Myxococcus guangdongensis: one gene and its partner. Each later gene encodes a partner of the first gene's protein in a complex. Links are inferred from orthologs where the notes say so. Each region holds a gene or a part of one and is shown in the gene's direction. Other genes may lie near its edges.

What was found.
Region 2: the proteins of dnaN (region 1) and dinB are in contact, whole or in part, in a solved structure (PDB 1OK7), measured with the Escherichia coli proteins. The link is inferred for Myxococcus guangdongensis from one-to-one orthologs.

What each region holds. Positions count from the first base shown.
Region 1 is NZ_JAJVKW010000011.1:271,723-280,552, reverse strand. What follows is about bases 4,536-7,532. They hold dnaN (DNA polymerase III subunit beta), read left to right. Parts: upstream 4,536-5,479; coding sequence 5,480-6,586; downstream 6,587-7,532. Other genes in these bases: LXT21_RS30760 (hypothetical protein), read left to right, coding at 6,879-7,532; LXT21_RS30770 (DUF6748 domain-containing protein), read right to left, coding at 4,710-5,210; LXT21_RS30775 (peptidase), read left to right, coding at 4,536-4,706. In the rest of the region: LXT21_RS30800 (hybrid sensor histidine kinase/response regulator), read right to left, coding at 1-1,153; LXT21_RS30795 (hypothetical protein), read right to left, coding at 1,150-1,854; LXT21_RS30790 (cobalamin B12-binding domain-containing protein), read right to left, coding at 1,864-2,517; LXT21_RS30785 (RNA polymerase sigma factor), read left to right, coding at 2,810-3,295; LXT21_RS30780 (ActD-like protein), read left to right, coding at 3,292-4,095; more of LXT21_RS30775, read left to right, coding at 4,095-4,535; more of LXT21_RS30760, read left to right, coding at 7,533-8,087; LXT21_RS30755 (DUF1990 family protein), read right to left, coding at 8,243-8,830. UniProt on the Escherichia coli protein: Confers DNA tethering and processivity to DNA polymerases and other proteins. Acts as a clamp, forming a ring around DNA (a reaction catalyzed by the clamp-loading complex) which diffuses in an ATP-independent manner freely and bidirectionally along dsDNA.
Region 2 is NZ_JAJVKW010000005.1:292,703-301,365, reverse strand. Bases 1-2,830 are described here. They hold dinB (DNA polymerase IV), read left to right. Parts: upstream 1-726; coding sequence 727-1,935; downstream 1,936-2,830. Other genes in these bases: LXT21_RS17785 (DMT family transporter), read right to left, coding at 1,947-2,830; LXT21_RS17795 (aldo/keto reductase), read left to right, coding at 1-668. In the rest of the region: more of LXT21_RS17785, read right to left, coding at 2,831-2,879; polynucleotide adenylyltransferase PcnB, read right to left, coding at 2,876-4,600; LXT21_RS17775 (phosphatase domain-containing protein), read right to left, coding at 5,113-6,162; phosphate acyltransferase PlsX, read right to left, coding at 6,159-7,205; LXT21_RS17765 (MFS transporter), read right to left, coding at 7,207-8,487; adventurous gliding motility protein GltC, read right to left, coding at 8,603-8,663. UniProt on the Escherichia coli protein: Poorly processive, error-prone DNA polymerase involved in translesion repair and untargeted mutagenesis. Copies undamaged DNA at stalled replication forks, which arise in vivo from mismatched or misaligned primer ends.

The sequences.
Region 1 (8,830 bases):
TGCCGCCGAGCAGCTCCACCAGCCGGCGCGCCAGCGGCAGGCCCAGGCCCGTGCCCTTCACCTTGCGCTGCAGGTGGCTGTCCAGCTGGGTGAACTCCTCGAAGACGCGCTCGTGGTCCGCCGGGGCGATGCCGATGCCCGTGTCCTTCACGGTGAAGACCACCGTGTCGCGCGGGCCCGGAGCCGCGCTGACGGTGACGTGGCCGGCCTCGGTGAACTTCAGCGCGTTGGACACCAGGTTGCGCAGCACCTGGCTCAGCCGCGTCTCGTCCGTCTCCAGCTCCAGCGGCGCCTCCGGCTCCACCAGCCGCAGGTCCACCGGCGAGCCCGGCGGCAGCATGGGCTTCATCATGCCGCGCAGCGCGCTGAGCAAATCGTGCACCACGAAGCGGCTGTGGCGCAGCGTCGTCTTGCCCGCCTCCACCTTGGACAAATCCAAGAGGTCGTTGACCAGCTCGAAGAGCGACTCGGCGGAGTTGCGGATGAACTGGACCTGCTTCTCCTGCTCCGAGGACAGCGGCCCGTTGATGGGGTTGAGCAGGACCTTGGACAGGCCGAGGATGGAGTGCAGCGGCGTGCGGAACTCGTGGCTGACGTTGGCGACGACGCGGCTCTTGATCTCCGCGGCGCGGTGCAGCCCCTCCGCCTTCTCGTCCAGGGCCGCGTGCAGGCTGCGCACGCCGCGGTTGGACTCCTCCAGCTCGCGGTTGAGCCGCAGCAGCTCATCCGCGCGGCGCTTGAGCTCGCGGCGCTGGCTCTCCGCCTCGCGGTGCAGCGCGGACAGCTCGCTCATCGACGTGCTCACCTGCTCCAGCGCGTGGCCGTAGTCCTCCGGTACCAGGCTGCCCACCAGCAGCACCCCGCCCTCATGCGGGCGCGCGCGGAAGGCGAACGTGGTGGGCGTCTGGCCGCGGCACAGGATGAGCTCCCAGCCGTCCACGCGCTCGTCGCGCGCTTGGATCAACAGCCGGTCCACCTTGTCCTCGGTGCCCTGGGCCGCCAGGGCCCGCAGCGTCTTGCCCGGGGCGGCCTCGAGCACGCCCTGCGCGCGCGGGTCCACCCACGTGAGCACGCCCTGCGCGTCGCACATCATGGCGACTTCGCGGCTCAGCTCGTCCACGGCGAGGCCCATGTCGGGAGCGGAGAGTCTCATGAGCGAGTCTCCTCCCACGAAACACCCGCGGTGGCGAGCAGCGCGCGCGCCTCGGGATGCCGGCCTCCCAGCACCGCCTTCAACATCCCCAGCACCGTGGGGAAGGCGAGCAGGCCGAAGCCCCGCCGAGGCCAGAAGCCCACGTACCAGCGCACGTGGTCCGCCATCAGCTCGGGCTTGTCCGCGTCCAACGCGTCGGCCAGGTATGAAAGCTGGAGTCTCAGCTCTTCCTCCAATCGTGGGCGGTCCTCCTGGGTGAGGTAGAGGGCCAGCCGGGCGGTGGCGGCACGGGACAGCTCCGCCGCATCGTCCTGCAGGGTGCGAGAGGGACCTTCCGGGTAGCGCAGGGCTTCCCGGGCGGCGCGCACATGCTCGTACGGCTCGGTGCCGGGGCCCCACCCCTCGGCCTCCAGCGCGGAGGCCAGCCCGGCGAAGTTCGCGTCGAGATGGAAGGTGGACATTCCCCGCGACACCAGCAAGGTGCGCAGCCAGCGCGCATAGCCCTCCATCACCGAGGGGCGATGCTCGTCGAGGGATTGCACAAGGTAGCGCACATGGAAGCGCGCATCCTCGTCGCCGAAGCGGCGTGCGCGCTCGGGGCCGTAGCGCGCCTCCCAGAAGGGGTCTTGATACATCGGCTCGACGGAGGCCTGGGCAATGACGTCAGCGCGCGCTGCCAACTGGCGACTCGGTGTCTCCATGCGTTTTCCTCAAACTCCCAGCGTGCGGCAGGCGGACGAGACGAGCTCGCGCGCGTCCTTGCCGTGGAAGGTCACGTGCAGCTCCTTCTCCAGGCCGGGGGCCCATCGGAAGGCGTGTCCGCCGACGGCGATGGGCAGGTGGGGGGCGACTGCTCTTGCGGCATCCACCGCGCGGCGCAGCGCGGGCAAGTGGTACGACATCGTCACGGACAGGGCGAGCAGGTGCGGCGTCTCCTCACGCAGCATGCGCGCCAGGTGTTCGGAGGGGACGTTGGCGCCCAGGAAGCGCACGTCGAAGCCCGCCATCTCCAGGAAGTCACTGGCCATGCGCGCGCCCACCTCGTGCAGCTCGCCTTCGACGCACGACACCATGATGACCTTGCCGTTGGGCGGGTCGCGGGGCAGGTGGCGGTAGAGGTGGGCGAGGGCCAGCTGGGAGACGGCGGTGGCCAGGTGCTCCTGGGCCACGGAGATGATGTTCTCCTGCCACATCCGACCAATCTCGTACTGGGCCAGCTGGATGACCTCCAGGTGGATGATCTGCAGGGGGATGCCCCGCAGGAGGCCGTCATCCACGAGCAGGCGCAGGGCTTCCTTCCGGTTGCCCGCGAGCTGCGCCGCCAGGTAGCGCGTCCTGAGCTGGGTGAGGGCGTCTTCGGTCACGGGTGTCACGAGCTCGGGGGGGCGTCGAGTATCGGAAAGTAGTGACGGGAACCTGCCTCGATACAGTCGAGTACACGCGCGAGGGGGTGTTTTCATCGACAACCTGACACTGAACGCCTGGGAAGACGAGCGCTCGTGAGGCCGCCCGTCCTGTAGATTTTGCAGGTGGCGTGGGCGCATCGGCCTTCGCCGACAGGAGGAATCGGGATAGGGAATCCGGACGCGAAGAGGCTGGTGACACTTTTCGAAGCCACCGGTGTTCCCTTTCGCGGAACGAGGGAGGCGCGAGCCGGTGTCTATCGATGTGGAGGCCTACTACCGCCGCTACGGCCCCCAGGTGCTCCGGCGCTGCCGCTTCCTCCTGCGTGACGAGGAGAAGGCCGTGGACGCCATGCACGACGTGTTCGTGCAGCTCTTGCGCTATCAGGGGGCGCTGAAGGACGCCGCTCCCTCCAGCCTGCTGCACCGCATCTCCACCACCGTGTGCCTCAACCGCCTGCGCGGCGCCCGGCGCCGTCCGGAGGACCGCGAGGACGAGCTGGTGCTGCAGATCGCCTCCGCGGACGACACCGAGTCGCGGGCGAGCGCGCGGGGCATGCTGGACCGGTTGTTCGGACGGGTGCCCGCGTCCAGCCGCGACATCGCGGTGCTGCACCTGGTGGATGGGATGACGCTGGAGGAGACGGCGCGCGAGGTGGGCCTGTCCGTGTCCGGTGTGCGCAAGCGCCTGCGCGCGCTGACGTCCGTGTTGCAGGAGCTCGAGCTGGAGGCCGCATGACTTCCCCCCAACGCACCCCGGACTGGCTGCTGGAGCGAATCCTGTTGGGTGAGCTGCCCCCCGACGAACTGGCCGCCGCGCGAGCGCGGCTCGAAGCGGAGCCCGAGGGGCGCGCGCGCCTGGCCGCGCTGGAGGCCGACACGCGCGCCACCCTGGCGCGGCTCCCCGCCGAGCGTGTGGCCCGCGAGGTGGATGCGCGATTTCGCCGAGGCGCCGAGCGCCCTGCGTCCCGTCCCGCCTGGCTGACGCCGGCGTTGGGCATGGTGCCCGTGCTGGCGGCGCTCGCGCTGTTCATGGTGGTGAAGCCGTCGTCGCGGCCCGCGGACGGCGTGGACGCGCCGGTGGCCGGGTGGGACACGGAGACCACGCGCTCCAAGGGCCTGAAGCCGAAGCTGGAGGTGCACCGTCAGCGGGGGCAGGCGGACGAGATGCTCCCGGACGGCGCGCGCGCGGCGCCGGGGGACGTGGTGCAGCTGGCGTACGTCGCGGCGGGACAGGCGCACGGCGTCATCCTCTCCGTGGACGGGCGGGGCTCCGTCACGCTGCACGCGCCCGAGCACGGGGCCCAGGCCGCCACGTTGTCCCCCTCCGGCACACAGCGGCTGCCAGGGGCCTACGAGCTGGACGACGCGCCGCGCTTCGAGCGCTTCTTCCTGGTCACCTCGGACGCGCCCTTCGCGGTGGAGCCGGTGGTGGAGGCGGCCCGGCGGCTGGCGGTGTCGGCCGGGGCCGACACCTCGTCGCTCATGTTGCCCGAGGGCTTGACGCAGGTGTCCTTCACGCTTCAAAAGAAGGAGTGATGAATCCCCGAGCCCTTCTCGCACTGTGGCTGTGGGCGGGGGTGGCGGTCGCCGAGGTCCGGGCGGCGCGTCCCCTCGCGATGGAGGAGGGTGAAGGTGCGTTCGCGCAGTCGGCGGACCCCAACCCGGAGCCGGGCCGCCGCGGGCTGCGCAAGGGCAACGTCCACATGGAGCTGTGGTCGAGCGACATCCAGCTCGCCAACCTCGCGGTGAAGCTGGGTGGTGGCCCCTTCTACCTGACGCTGCTCGCGGGCATCGAACCGGGCAGCCGCGACGAGGCCCGCTTCAACTTCGGCCTGGGCGTGGGCGGGCACATCGTGCTGTCGCACCGCTTCTGGTTGGACCTGGACGTGACGGGCGGCGCGGTGCAGCCGGTGCAGAAGCCGCTCGAGGGCGACGGCGGCAACGTGCTGGGCCAGCTTCGCTTGATGCTGGGCGTCCAGGTGATGCCGCGCTTCGCGGTGTTCGTCGGCCCCACGTACAACGCGTGGCTCGTGTGGGGACAGCCGGACTTCGCGTCGGTGACGCGCATCTCCGTGAGCGAGAGCCACCCGAAGGCCGACAAGCGCTTGCAGCACTGGCCCGGCCTCCAGCTGGGTCTGCACTTCTGACGGCTACTCCACCTTGCTGGCGCGCAGCACCGTGGCGTCGCCCGCGGGCCCCGCCTTGGCGCGCGTCTCCAGCGTGGCGCGGATGCGCAGGCCGCCGCTGGTGGTCTGCTGCATGAGCGACTCCATCTGCTGCTCGTTGCCGCCCGTCACCGCCGTCAGGTCCAGCTCGTGGACGGGAATCGCGTCCATGCCCGGCTTGTCCGCCAGCACCGCGTTGTACGAGGGGCAGGGCGGGGCGATGCACCGGATGCCGCTGTCCGTGACGATGTAGACGGCGCTCTCACCCGCCTTGGCCTCGCCGCCGTTGCCGGAGGAGGGCGGCGGGGCGACGGGGGTGCCGCTGCGGTCATTGTCGGGGGCGGCGTTCTCGGCGGCCGGGCGGGTGTCGCCCGAGGAGGGCGTACCGGGCTCGCCCGCGGCCGACGACGAGGAGGCGGACGGCTTGCTGCATCCAGCGGCGAAGCCCAGCGCGAGGGCGGCGAGCAACAGCGGGCGGACGTTCATGGGAAGCTCCGGAAGGCGGGAAGGCACCTAGTGTCCATCGCCCCCGGCGATTGGGCCAGTCTCCCGTTCACCCGGCTGACTGGCGGTCAATTGGACTGTCCGTGGCTGAATGCCCGTACAGCGCGGGTAGGGTGGCTGATGGGGGTGAGTTGACGTCCTGACGGCGGGATTCGCACTGTTTTGTCGCGTTGACCCGCTCGTACTCACGGGCTACATCGACCCCCCTGATCGGCCCCCTCCGGGGGGCCGGGATTCAAGGACGCCCTCCGATGGAATTCCGCATCGCCGCCGACGAGCTGAAGAAGGCCCTCTACCGCGCCCAGGGCATCGTGGAGCGCAAGACGACGATGCCCATCCTGGCCAACGTGCTCGTCAACGCGACGAAGGGCGGCATCACCGTCACCGCGTTCGACCTGGACATCGGCATCGTGTCCGAGCACCCCGCCGAGGTCATCAAGACGGGCGCCGTCACGCTGAGCGCCAAGTACGTCTTCGACATCGTGCAGAACCTGCCGGACGCGCAGGTGACGCTCAAGAAGCTGGCGAACAACTACGTGGACATCGCCAGTGGTTCGGCCCACTTCAAGATTGTCGGCATGGCGGCGGAGGAGTACCCCAAGCTGCCCAAGGAGGAGAACGCCCCGCTGGTGCAGGTGGGCGGCAACACCCTCCTGGAGATGATCAAGAAGACCCAGTTCGCCATCTCCAGCGATGAGACGCGCTACATCCTGAACGGCGTCTTCTTCGAGCCCCAGACCCACGGCAAGGTCCGCATGGTGGCCACGGACGGTCACCGGCTGTCGCTCATCGAGCGGGAGCTGACGGGGGACTTCAAGCTCAAGAGCGGCGTCATCATCCCGCGCAAGGGGCTGATGGAGCTCAAGCGCCTGTTGGACGAGGCGCCGGACGCGGAGTGCCACCTGGGGTTCGCGGAGAACTCGGCGCTCTTCAAGAAGCCGGGCCTGACGATGGTGATGCGGCTCATCGACGGGCAGTTCCCCGAGTACCAGCGGGTGATTCCGAAGGAGGGCGAGAAGGTCGTCCTCGTGCCCAAGGTCAGGCTGCTGGAGGGGCTCAAGCGCATCGCGCTGTTGTCCGCGGACAAGAGCAACGCGGTGCGAATCGGGCTGGCGGAGAACAAGCTCATCATCACCGCGAGCAACCCGGACCTGGGCGAGGCGCGCGACGAGGTGGAGCTGGCGTACCAGGGCAAGGACATCACGGTGGGCTTCAACGCGCGCTACCTGATGGACGTGCTCGCGGTGACGGACACGGACGAGGTGAGCTTCGAGCTGGGTGACGAGCACAGCCCGGGCGTGCTGCACGCGCCGGGGGACCGCACGTTCACCGCGGTGGTCATGCCGATGCGCGTCTGAGTCGGCCAAGGCCGGCGTGTCGCCGTGCGAGCCCATGCGTCTCCGAGCCTCCGAGGCCGGACCGCATGGGCTTTTTCGTGGGCGCGAAGAAGAGGGGACGGCTCCGCGCTCGCCTGGTCGTGGAGTCCGGGTCCCCGCGCGGCTCGCGTGATGCCTCATTCTGGACGGGGACCGCGCGGGGTGTGCGCTCAGGAGGGCAGGGCGAGGTCCCAGGTGACACATCGTGCACGCTCTCCGAGGAGAGCGGGGCCGGGGGCCTGCGGGATGCGGGGCGCGCTTTTATAGTGAGGCCGTGGCCACGCACCCGGACAACCTGCGCGCACGACTGGAGGACCGCGCGGACCTCCTGGAGGCCACGCGCCTGCGCTACGTCGCCCTGCGCGGCATGTTGGATGCCTTCTTCTGGAAGGACCGGGTGCGCGCGCACTTCGAGCTGCTTCGCGAGGTGGCCCAGGTGCAGCCCGAAGTCGACGCCACGCTCGCCGCGCTCCAGCGTCGCGCCACCGCCGAGAGCTGGCCGCGCGACGCCGCGCCCATGAAGTTGATGGCCGAGGTGACGCGGCTGCGGGACGCCGTGCAGCAGGTGGCCCGGAAGCGACTGCCGGAGGCGGAGCGCGCGTCGTCGCTGGGCGAGATGTTGCTGGGGCTCGAGGAGGTGGTGCTGGAGGCGGGGCCGCTGCTCGGCCGACGCACGTGGGCACGGGCCATCGAGCTGTTGCCACGCAACCTCCCGGAGCTGCGCGCCGCGTGCGCCGCGGCCGAGGTGTTCGAGCGCGTGTTCAAGCGGCCCTCGCAGCCGGGGGCCCTGCCCTTCAGCGAGGCGGAGGCGGATGAGCTGCGTCGCGCCCTGCCACTCGCGGAGTCCGCGCTGGGCGCGCTGTGGGCGCGGCTGGAGCACTTCGACACCAGCGGGCGGGTGAAGGAGTTCCTGTCGCGCCGGGCCTCGCGTACGCCGCTGCATGCGCCTCGGAGCGGGCCGGAGCTGGTGCTGCACGCGGCCTTCTGGCACGGCGTGGCGCGGGCGAGGTTGCGCGCGTTGCTGGAGGCGCGCCTTGCGCCCGTGTTGCCACTGGAGCCAGAGGTGCCCGCGCTGCTGCCGTGGATTGCCGCGCGCGAGGCCGCTTCGGGAGGCGAGGCGAAGCTCGGCGCGGGGGAGTCCTTCGACGAGGGACGCGCGGGTCTGTTCGAGCTGGCCGCGGAGCTGGCGTCACTGTCCCACGAGCGCCCCACGGGCGCGTGGAACGAGGAGGCCGCGTGGACGCGGCTGTGGAGCGCGGCGCGGCGAGCACGTGACGAGAGCGGCACGGACGTGGAGCGACTGCGCGATGCCTTGCGCCTGTTCGTCATCCTCCGTGGCACGGAGCAGACCCCGGCCCGACTGTTCTCGCCATCGCGCGCGTCACCCCGTGCCTCCGAGGAGCCAGGGCGCGACGTGCGGGACATGAAGGACCTGCCCGCGCTGGTCCAGGCCGCGAGGCACGCGGCCACGCGCCAGGGCTGAGCGGATGCCCCGACGCGTCGGACCTGTCTGAGGACGCACGCTCAGCGCATCGCGAGGCGCACGCCACGCCGCGACGTGCTCGTCGTTGCGCGAGGCCCCATGCGCGGCCCCCGCGTGCATGGGCCTCCCGCGATGAAGGCGAGAGGCCCGGTCCGTCATGCCTCCGCGGGGCGATGGGACACCAGCGGCATCAACCGCGACGCGATGGCCGCCACCAGCGCATCCTCGGCGAACGCCGCCGCCATGCTCGGCACGCGGAACCGGGTCGTGGCCAGCTTGCGCAGCGAATAGAACGTCCACGTCGACGCCGCCGCCGCGAGCCCACCCAGCGCCGCCGCGAGCACCACGCGCCTTCGCGTCTGCCCCGACGCCGACGTCGCCGCGGCCACCGCGCCCATGAAGATGCGGCCCGTCATCGGCACCAGCTTCACGCGTGCGGGCGTCGTCGGCAGCTTGTCCCCCACCAGCTCCCCGAGCGTCAGCACCTCCAACACCCGAGGCACCCAGGGTTTCGACAGCGCGACGGACAGCGGGTCCGTCCTCGGCTCCGGAGACTCCGCCAGCCGATGGCTCACCAGCGCCGGCGCGCTCATGCTCCGCATCCCCGCCATCACTCCCAGCCCGACGGGCGTCAACCAGTGTCCTCGTTGCACGGCTTCCACCTCCTCTTCGAGTTGTGACTTCAGTCGCCCCGGTGCCCGCTGCGCGAAGAAGCGCACCGGCCCCAACTCCTCCAGCTCATG
Region 2 (8,663 bases), on another replicon or contig:
AGAACTTCGCCGCCTATTCGCTCAAGCGATTGGGCGTGGACGTCATCGACATCTACCGGCCCGCCCGCCTGGACCCGAACGTCCCCATCGAGGAGACCATCGGCGCCATCGCCGGGCTGGTGAAGGCCGGCTACGTGCGCCACATCGCCCTGTCGGAGGTCGGCGCGGAGACGGTGCGTCGCGCCCAGCGCGTGCATCCCATCGTCGACGTGCAGCTGGAATACTCCCTCGCGAGCCGGGGCCCGGAGACGAACCTCTTCCCCGCGCTCCGGGAGATGGGGGTCGGCGCCACGCTCTACGGCGTCCTCTCGCGCGGCCTGCTCACGGGCAGCAAGCCCGCTGGCGCGGGGGACTTCCGCGCGCACCTGCCCCGCTTCAGCGGCGAGCACCGCGCGACGAACGAGGCCTCGGTGCAGGCGCTGCACCGCTTCGCCCAGGAGCGGGACCTGTCGCCCGCACAGCTCGCCATCGCCTGGGTGCTCGCGCGTCAGCCCGGCTTCGTCCCCATCATCGGCGCCCGCCGCGTCGCCCAGCTCGAGGACGCGCTCGCCGCCCTGGCACGTCCGCTGTCCCGCGAGGACGTCTCCGCCCTCGAGTCTCTGGTGGCTTTCACCGGCGAGCGGTATGGGGCCGAGCAGATGCACATGCTCGACAGCGAGCGCCCCTGACCTGGAGCGTCTTACGAGTCCGGAAACGTCAGACAGAGCCGGTAGAGTGGCTCTTGCAATGAGAGCCATCATCCACGTGGACATGGACGCTTTCTATGCGTCCGTGGAGCAGCGGGACAACCCGGCCCTGAAGGGCAAACCGCTCATCGTGGGCGGCCATGCGCAGCGGGGCGTCGTCGTCGCCGCATCCTACGAAGTCAGACCCTTCGGCGTGCGCAGCGCGATGCCCATGGCCCGCGCGATGAAGGCCGCGCCGCACGCCATCGTGGTGAAGCCACGCTTCCCCGCCTACGCGGAGGCCAGCGAGCACGTCTTCTCCATCTTCGAGCGCTACACGCCGCTCATCGAGCCGTTGTCACTGGACGAGGCCTTCCTGGACGTCACCGCCTCGGTGGGCCTGTTCGGCGCGCCCTCGGACATCGCGCGGCGCATCCGCAAGGACATCGCGGACGAGCTCCAGCTGCCCTCCTCCGCGGGCATCGCCACGGTGAAGTTCGTGGCGAAGATTGCCTCGGACCTGGCCAAGCCCAATGGACAACGCGAGGTGCGCGCCGAGGAGACGGTGGCCTTCCTCGCGGGGCTGCCGGTGTCGCGGCTGTGGGGCGTGGGGCCCAAGACGGAGGAGGCGCTCCAGCGCGCGGGGCTGAAGACCATCGGCGACGTGTCGACGAAGGACGTGGCGTGGCTCGAGCAGCGGCTGGGCACCAGCGGCCGACACCTGTGGGAGCTGGCCCAGGGCATCGACGCGCGCGACGTCGTGCCGGACCGCGCCGCCAAGAGCGTGGGCGCCGAGGACACCTTCGAGGAGGACCTGGTGGGCGTGGACGCCTTGAAGCCTCACATCCACGCGCAGGCCCTGCGGGTGGCGCGGCGGCTCAGGCGCGCGGGCGTGCAGGGGCGCGTGGTGCAGCTCAAGCTGAAGCTCTCCGACTTCACCCTGCTCACCCGCCGCACCACGCTGCGCGAGGTGACGGATGATGGACAGACGCTCTACCGCGCGGCGCTGGAGCTGTTGGAGCGCGCGCACGAGGGCAAGCCCATCCGCCTCACCGGGGTGAGCGTGCAGCTCGACGAAGCCCCACCGCAGCTCGGCCTGTTCCCGGCCGCCCCGCCCCGCACGGCCAAGCTCAACGCCGCGCTGGACCGCATCGCCGACCGCTTCGGCAGCAAGGCCATCACGACGGCGGACATCGCCGGCAGCGACGCCCCGAGCGACGACGCGCACCGCTCCGAGCGCCCCGTCGACAAGACGCCGCCCAAGCGCTGAGGCCCTGGCCCTCAGTCCGCCGCGGGCACCATGTCCGGAGGAGGCGGCTGCCGCGCGGCCTCGTCCCGCGACATCACCAGCACGCCCACCAGCGCGAGCCCGCCGCCCACGAGCTGCACCCAGTCCGGCGTCTCGCCCAACAGCGGCACCGCCCACAGCGTGGACAGCACGGGCTCCCCCAGCGAGGCCACCGCCACGAAGGGCGCGGACAGGTGGCGCACCGAAGCGTTGAGCAGCGAGTGGCCGATGAGCTGCGGCACCAGCGCCAGCCCCAACAGCACCCACCACGTGCGCGACGAGAAGCCCGTCAGCGGCGAGTCGACGAAGCCGTGCGCCAGCAGCAGCGCCACCGCCGCCACCGCGTAGACGACGCCCACGTAGGTGCCCAGCGACATGGACTCGCGCACGCGGCGGCCCACGACGAAGTACACCGCCGCCATGATGGCCCCGGCCACGGCGAGCAAGTCCCCCCACAGCGCCGTGCCGCCGGCCGCGAAGTCCCGCGCGCCGATGAGCACGCTGCCCGACAGGCACAGCACCAGCGCCGCCACGCCCCGCGAGCCCACGCGCTCCGACAAGGCGAGCCACGCGAACAGCGTCACCCACACCGGCTGCGTGGTGACGAGCGCCACGGAGCTGGCCACGGTGGTGTACTGGAGCGACGCAATCCACGTCGCGAAGTGCAGCGCCAGCGCGAGCCCCGACACCAGGAGCCAGCCCCACGTGCGCCAGGAGAAGGAGGCCAGCTCCGAGCGCCCTCGCACCCACGCGAGCGCCAGCAGCGGCGCCGCGGCGAAGGTGAGGCGCCACGCGGAGATGGCCAGCGACGGGGCCTCGGCGAAGCGGATGAGCGGCGCGGCCCAGGACACGGCCACGACGCCCAGCACCAGCCCGCCGTAGACGCGCGCACGGGACTCGTCCGCGCGCGGCGCCTGCGTGCTCACGCCTCGCCGGCGCCCGAGCCGGAAGAACCCGCCGAGGCGGCCCCTTCACCGGAGGAACGACGACGACGACGACGGCGGCGGCGCTTGCGCTGACCACCGGGCTCCGAGCCACCCTCTCCATCCGAGGACTCGGCGCGCGGCTGCGGCACCTCGCCGGCCTTCCACGCCTCCAGTTGCTCACGCCCCTCGCTGGTGGCCTCCACCGACATCTCGAACACGGTGAGCGCCTCGCCGAACAGCGGGTGCCGACGGAAGGCCGCGCTCTTGCGACGGCGCTCCCCCGACAGCGTGCGCTGGGCGAGCAGCAGCATGCGGCAGCGCTCGGCGATGCGGCGCGGCAGCCGGGCCGACTGCACGAAGCCCGCGAGCAGCTCCTCCACCACCTGCGACACCGACGGACGGCCCCCGTCCTGCGGCTCGGCCGGAGGCGCAGAGTGGCTGATGGGCACCAGCAGCGCCGCCAGCAGGATGGCGTCGTCGAGCGGCTCGCCCGCGGCCACCCGGCGGTCCAACGCCTGGGCGAAGGCGTAGAAGGTCTTCTCGCCCTCCTTGCCGTGCTGCTTGAGGTACGCGTTGACGGGCGGCAGGAGCAGCTTCAGCGCGTCGAGCGCGTCGAGCAGCTTGAGCGCGGGCGCGGACACCCCACCGCGGATGAGGCGGAAGGTCTCCTCCAACAGGCGCGCGGGCGCGCAGCGCGGCAGGTCCTCCACCGCGCCCTCCATGGCCGCGTACGTGCGCGACTCGATGTCCAGGTCCAGCTTCGCGGCGAAGCGCACGGCGCGGAGGATGCGCACCGGGTCCTCGCGCATGCGCACCTCGGGGTCGCCGATGGTGCGGATGAAGCGCTCGTCCAGGTCACGCCGGCCGCGGACGTAGTCGATGACCCGTCCCTCGCTCACGTCGTAGAACAGGCCGTTGATGGTGAAGTCGCGGCGGCGCGCGTCCTGCTGCGCGGTGCCGAAGACGTTGTCGTGGGTGATGAGCAGGTCATCCCCCTCGCCGCTCTCCCCGTCCTCCGGCGCGGCCGGCGCGGCGGCCTCCAGCTCCGTGGGGTTCGCGCGGAAGGTGGAGACCTCGATGATCTTCCCCCCCTTGAAGTAGACGTGCGCCAGCCGGAAGCGACGGCCGATGAGCCGGCAGTTGCGGAAGATGGCGCGCACCTCGTTCGGGTGCGCGCTGGTGGCCACGTCGAAGTCCTTGGGCTTGCGGCCCAGGAGCAGGTCGCGCACGCAGCCGCCCACCAGGTACGCCTGGTGCCCGTGCTGATGCAGCCGCAGCACCACCTTGAGCGCGTCCGGGTCCAGCTCGTCCGGGTCGATCTCCGCCGGCTCGCCGGTGGAGCGCACGTGGGGCGCGTGCAGCTCGCGCTCGTAGGGGGTCGGCTCGGGCTCGGGCTCGAGCACGGTGGGCACCTGCTCCACCTCTTCGTCGGCGGCGGCCTCGGCCGCGTCCTGCGCCTCCGCGGCCGCGAGCACCTCCGCGGCGGCGCCCAGCACCGGGTCGTCGAAGCCCGCGTCGAGCGCGTCCGCCTCGTCGTCGTCATCCTCGTCGTCGTCCGCCTCGTCTTCCGACGGGGGCTCCGGCGCTCGGGCGGTGGGGGCCGACTGGGCCAGCAGGGGGGATGGGGACTCGACCTCGGAAGGGGCGGAAGCAGTGGCCTCGTTCTCGGGGGCAGTCGCCTGTTCCGAGGGGGCCGCCGTCAGCTCCAGATTGGAAGACATGTAGAAAACCTCTTGGTCGCCGCGCCTGGAGCCCACCGCCGCCTCGAAGGAGGCAACCTCGCGCGCGTCAAAATCGGGCGCAGGTGGCGGGGGACCGCCGGCAGGCGGCGTCTCAGTCAAAACTCGCGTCATCGCCTTGGACACCCCGCACGGGGCGCTTCAGGGGCAGCCGTCTATAGCGCATCCGCCCCGGGAGGGAGTAGCGCCCTTTCAGCGAGCCCACCGGGCAGGTGGAGCGACAGTGCCCCACCCTCCGCTCGTCCGGCGAGAAGGGGCTCATCCGCGCATTCGAAGCAGCGTCGAAGGACATCCGGTTCCAGTTCGCTCCAGGCCGTTAATAGGGTCCGCCACGAGTATCGACCTGGGCGCCGGACACCGGCCCCTGGCCCGAGGCCCGCCTGCGGACTCTGCCTGGGTATCAACACTGGTACGGACCGAAACGTTCTGGAAACGTCCCAAGCACCGTGCGCCCGCCCCCCTGGACAAGGGGCTGGCGAGCGACCCTGCCCGCCCTACCCACCAGGTGAGGGCCGGGTGCGCCCCTTGTGGTTGCGAGGCAGCGCGTGGTGGATGAGGGACACGTAGTCCACCGCCTGCACTGGCGGTGGGGGCGGCGGGGTGCCCAGCGCGGCCAGCCGCTTGCTGAAGGCGGACAGGATGTCCGGCATCGGACGCATGGCGGCCAACAGCTTGTTGGGCCCTTCCAGCGCCTGGGACAGCGCCACCGCCGCCTGCTGCAGCGGCAGGCCCCGGCGCAAGAGGTCCTGGAAGGAGTTGGAGAGGGTGATGATGTTGTGGCCGGCCGTCTGCACCATCTCCACGGCGATCTTGAGCACCTGGGGCGCAGACAGGTGGCCGTCGGCCAGCAGCACCAGCGCCGCCTGGAAGTAGTTGAAGATGGGCACCACGCGCGGCCCGTAGGGCGTGAAGTGCGCGGGCGGCGTCAGCTTGTCCAGGTGGATGAAGATGCGCCGCACCGGGTCCGCCACCGGAATCTGCTTCCACGCCGCGCGCACCCGCTCCGCGTCGTCCGGGTACACCCCGCCCGCCTCCAGCACCTGCGACAGCACCCGCTCGTCCACGCGCCCGGCGATGAGGTCCGCGAAGAGCGAGTAGATGAACGCGTCCGCCTCCGCGTCGTCCCCGAAGAGGACCTCCTCCGCCTCCGCGGGCGCCTTCACCCGGCTCTCCAGGATGGCCGGCAGCTTGTAGCCCACCTGCCCGCGCAGGGCCCGGAAGCGGCCGCGCAAGAGGTTGCCCACGTTGTCCTTGAGGACGAACTCGTCCCAGCGCACGCCGTCCAGCTTGAGCTTCTCCTCCAGCACCGCGCGCATCTGCTTGGGGCTGCCGGAGACGATGCACAGCCGCGAATCGCCGCTCTCCGACAGCTCGCGGATGAGCGCGCTCGCCCCCGGGACGGCGACCTTCTCGTGCGCCTTCTGGAACGCGGTGCGCAGCAAGTCCCGGAGCGAGTCGAAGTCGGTCTGGAGGTACGTCTTGTCCAGGTCCCAGCGGTAGATGCGCCGCGGAGGCCGCGGATCGATACGGTCCGGCAGACTCACTTCTGGAGGCCTTCCCGGATGGCGTTGCCCAGGTTGTTGGCCACCACCTTGGCGGCCACCTTGCCCGCGTTGGCGATGGCGTGCGCCTTGGAGCGCCCGTGCGCCTTGATGAAGATGCGGTCGAACCCGAGGATGGGCGCGCCCCCGTACTGGTTCCAGTCGGTGATGTCCTTGATGCGCTGGATGCCGCTGGACAGCATGGCCAGGCCCGCGCGCCAGCGCAGGCTCTCCTTGTAGGCGTACTGGGCCAGCTCCACCACCGTCTCGTGCACGCCCTCCAGCATCTTCAGGCACACGTTGCCCACGAAGCCGTCCGTGACGATGACGTCCGCGGTGCCCTTGGGGATGTCGATGCCCTCCACGTTGCCGATGAAGTGGATGTCCTTCATCTCCGACAGCCGCGCGTGCGCCTCCACCACCCGGGGCGGGCCCTTCTGGGGCTCCACGCCGTTGGAGAGCAGCGCCACCTTGGGCCGCTCGTTGCGGGAGATGATGCGCGCGTAGTTCGAGCCCATCACCGCGAACGTCACCAGGTCATCCGCGGTGGCCTCCACCGTGGCGCCCACGTCGAGGATGAGGGAGAACGGGTCCTCCTTCGCGCCGCGCACCGAGCGCGTGGGGTACACGGTGGCGAGCGCCGCCCGGCGCACCCCGGGGATGAGCTGGAAGTGCCGCGCGCACGCGAGCACACCCGCGCCCGTGTTGCCCGCGGACACCAGCGCCTGCGCCTCGCCCTCGGCCACGAGCCTGGCGGCCACGGCCACCGAGGCGTTGGGCTTGCGCGCCAGGGCCTCGCCGGGCTTCTCGTCCATGCCCACGAAGTCGGAGGCATGCTGGACGGAGATGCGCTCGCCGTTGTGCTTCGTCTCCGCGAGCGCGTTGTCGATGAGGGTGCGGTCCCCCACCAGCAACGCATGGATGTGGGGGGAGTCCAGGGAGAGCTGCGCGGCGCCGCGCACCACCTCCGCGGGCCCATGGTCCGTCCCCATCACGTCGAAGGCAATCGTCACGGGCTGCGGCTGCTTGACCACCATGGCCTCCATCTTACGACCTTTGTTGGGCCCTCGCGCCTGCCATTCTTGCCTGCCCCACCAACGAGGCCGCCACCAGCGCCCCCACGACGAGCATTCCCGCCGCCGTGCCGTACGGCGCCCCAGGCCCCAGACGGGTGAAGAGCCACCCGCCCAGCGCCGGGCCCACGATTCTCCCCAGCGAGCCCGCCGCCTGGAAGCCCCCCAGGGCCGCGCCCAGCCGGTCCGCCGGCGCATGGAGGGAGACCAGCGCGGACAGGCACGGGTTCGTCAGGGCCGAGCCGACCGCCAACAGGCCCATGACGGGGAACAGCCACCCATACGTGGGGGCAAGCGGCAGGAGCGCCAGCCCCATCGCCGTCACCGCGAAGCCCGCCAGGGCCACCTGCGCCTCGCGCCCGGAGCCGCCGCCCTCCTTGCCCACCAGCCGGCGCACCACCCCACCCTGCACCAGCGCGCTGAGGATGCCCACCACGGCGAAGAGCCAGCCGGCGCGAAGGCTGGCCTCCTTCAGCACCGCCGCGTCGGTGCGCACCGCGTGCAGGAACAGGCCGCCCTCCTCCAGCGCCACCGGCCCCGAGGAGAGGAAGCGCGTCAGCAGGTAGACGGAGAAGGTGCCCTCCATCTGGGCGAAGGCCGTGGTGAACAGCAGCATCAGCACCAGGCACTTCGCCACCACGGGCAGCCGCAGCGCCTGGGCGACGCCCTTGAGCGTGCGCGCGTGGCCCTCCGGTCCGCCCGGCGCGCGCGACTCCGGCAGGAACAGGTACGTGCAGACCAGGTTGACGGCCACCAGCCCCGCGGCGAACAGGCCGATGGCCAGGTTGCCGCCCCACGCGCCCAGGAAGCCCCCGAGCGCGGGCCCCAGCACGAAGCCCAGCCCGAAGGCCGCGCCGATGACGCCCATGCCCCGCGCCCGCTCCTCCGGTTTGGTGATGTCCGCCACCACCGCCTGCGCCGTGGCGATGTTGCCGCCGGAGATGCCGTCGATGACGCGCGCCAGGAACAACAGCGGCAGCGAGTGCGCCACGGCGAACAGCAGGTAGCCCACCAGCGAGCCCACCTGGCTGGCCAGGAGCACGGGCCTGCGGCCGTACTTGTCCGACAGCCGCCCGAGCACCGGCGCCGCGATGAGCTGCATCAACGAGAAAACGGAGATGAGCAGGCCCACCGTGAAGGGCGACGCCCCGAACTTCACTCCGTACACGCCCAGCTGCGGAATCAGGATGCCGAACCCGATGAGGTCCAGCGACACGATTCCGAAGACGACGCGCAGTGACGCCGTCCGGCTCACCCGTAGCTCCCTTTGCCTGAAATGAAAAACCGCCGGAGCGCGGAAGATAGCGCTCCGGCGGTCGAAAAGGCGCTCCGTGCGAGCCCCCCGCGACGATTCGACGCGGGGATTCCCGCTACAGGGCCTCCGCCGACTGGACGCTGCGGTTCGCCGAGTCCCGGTCGATGCAGCCCTTG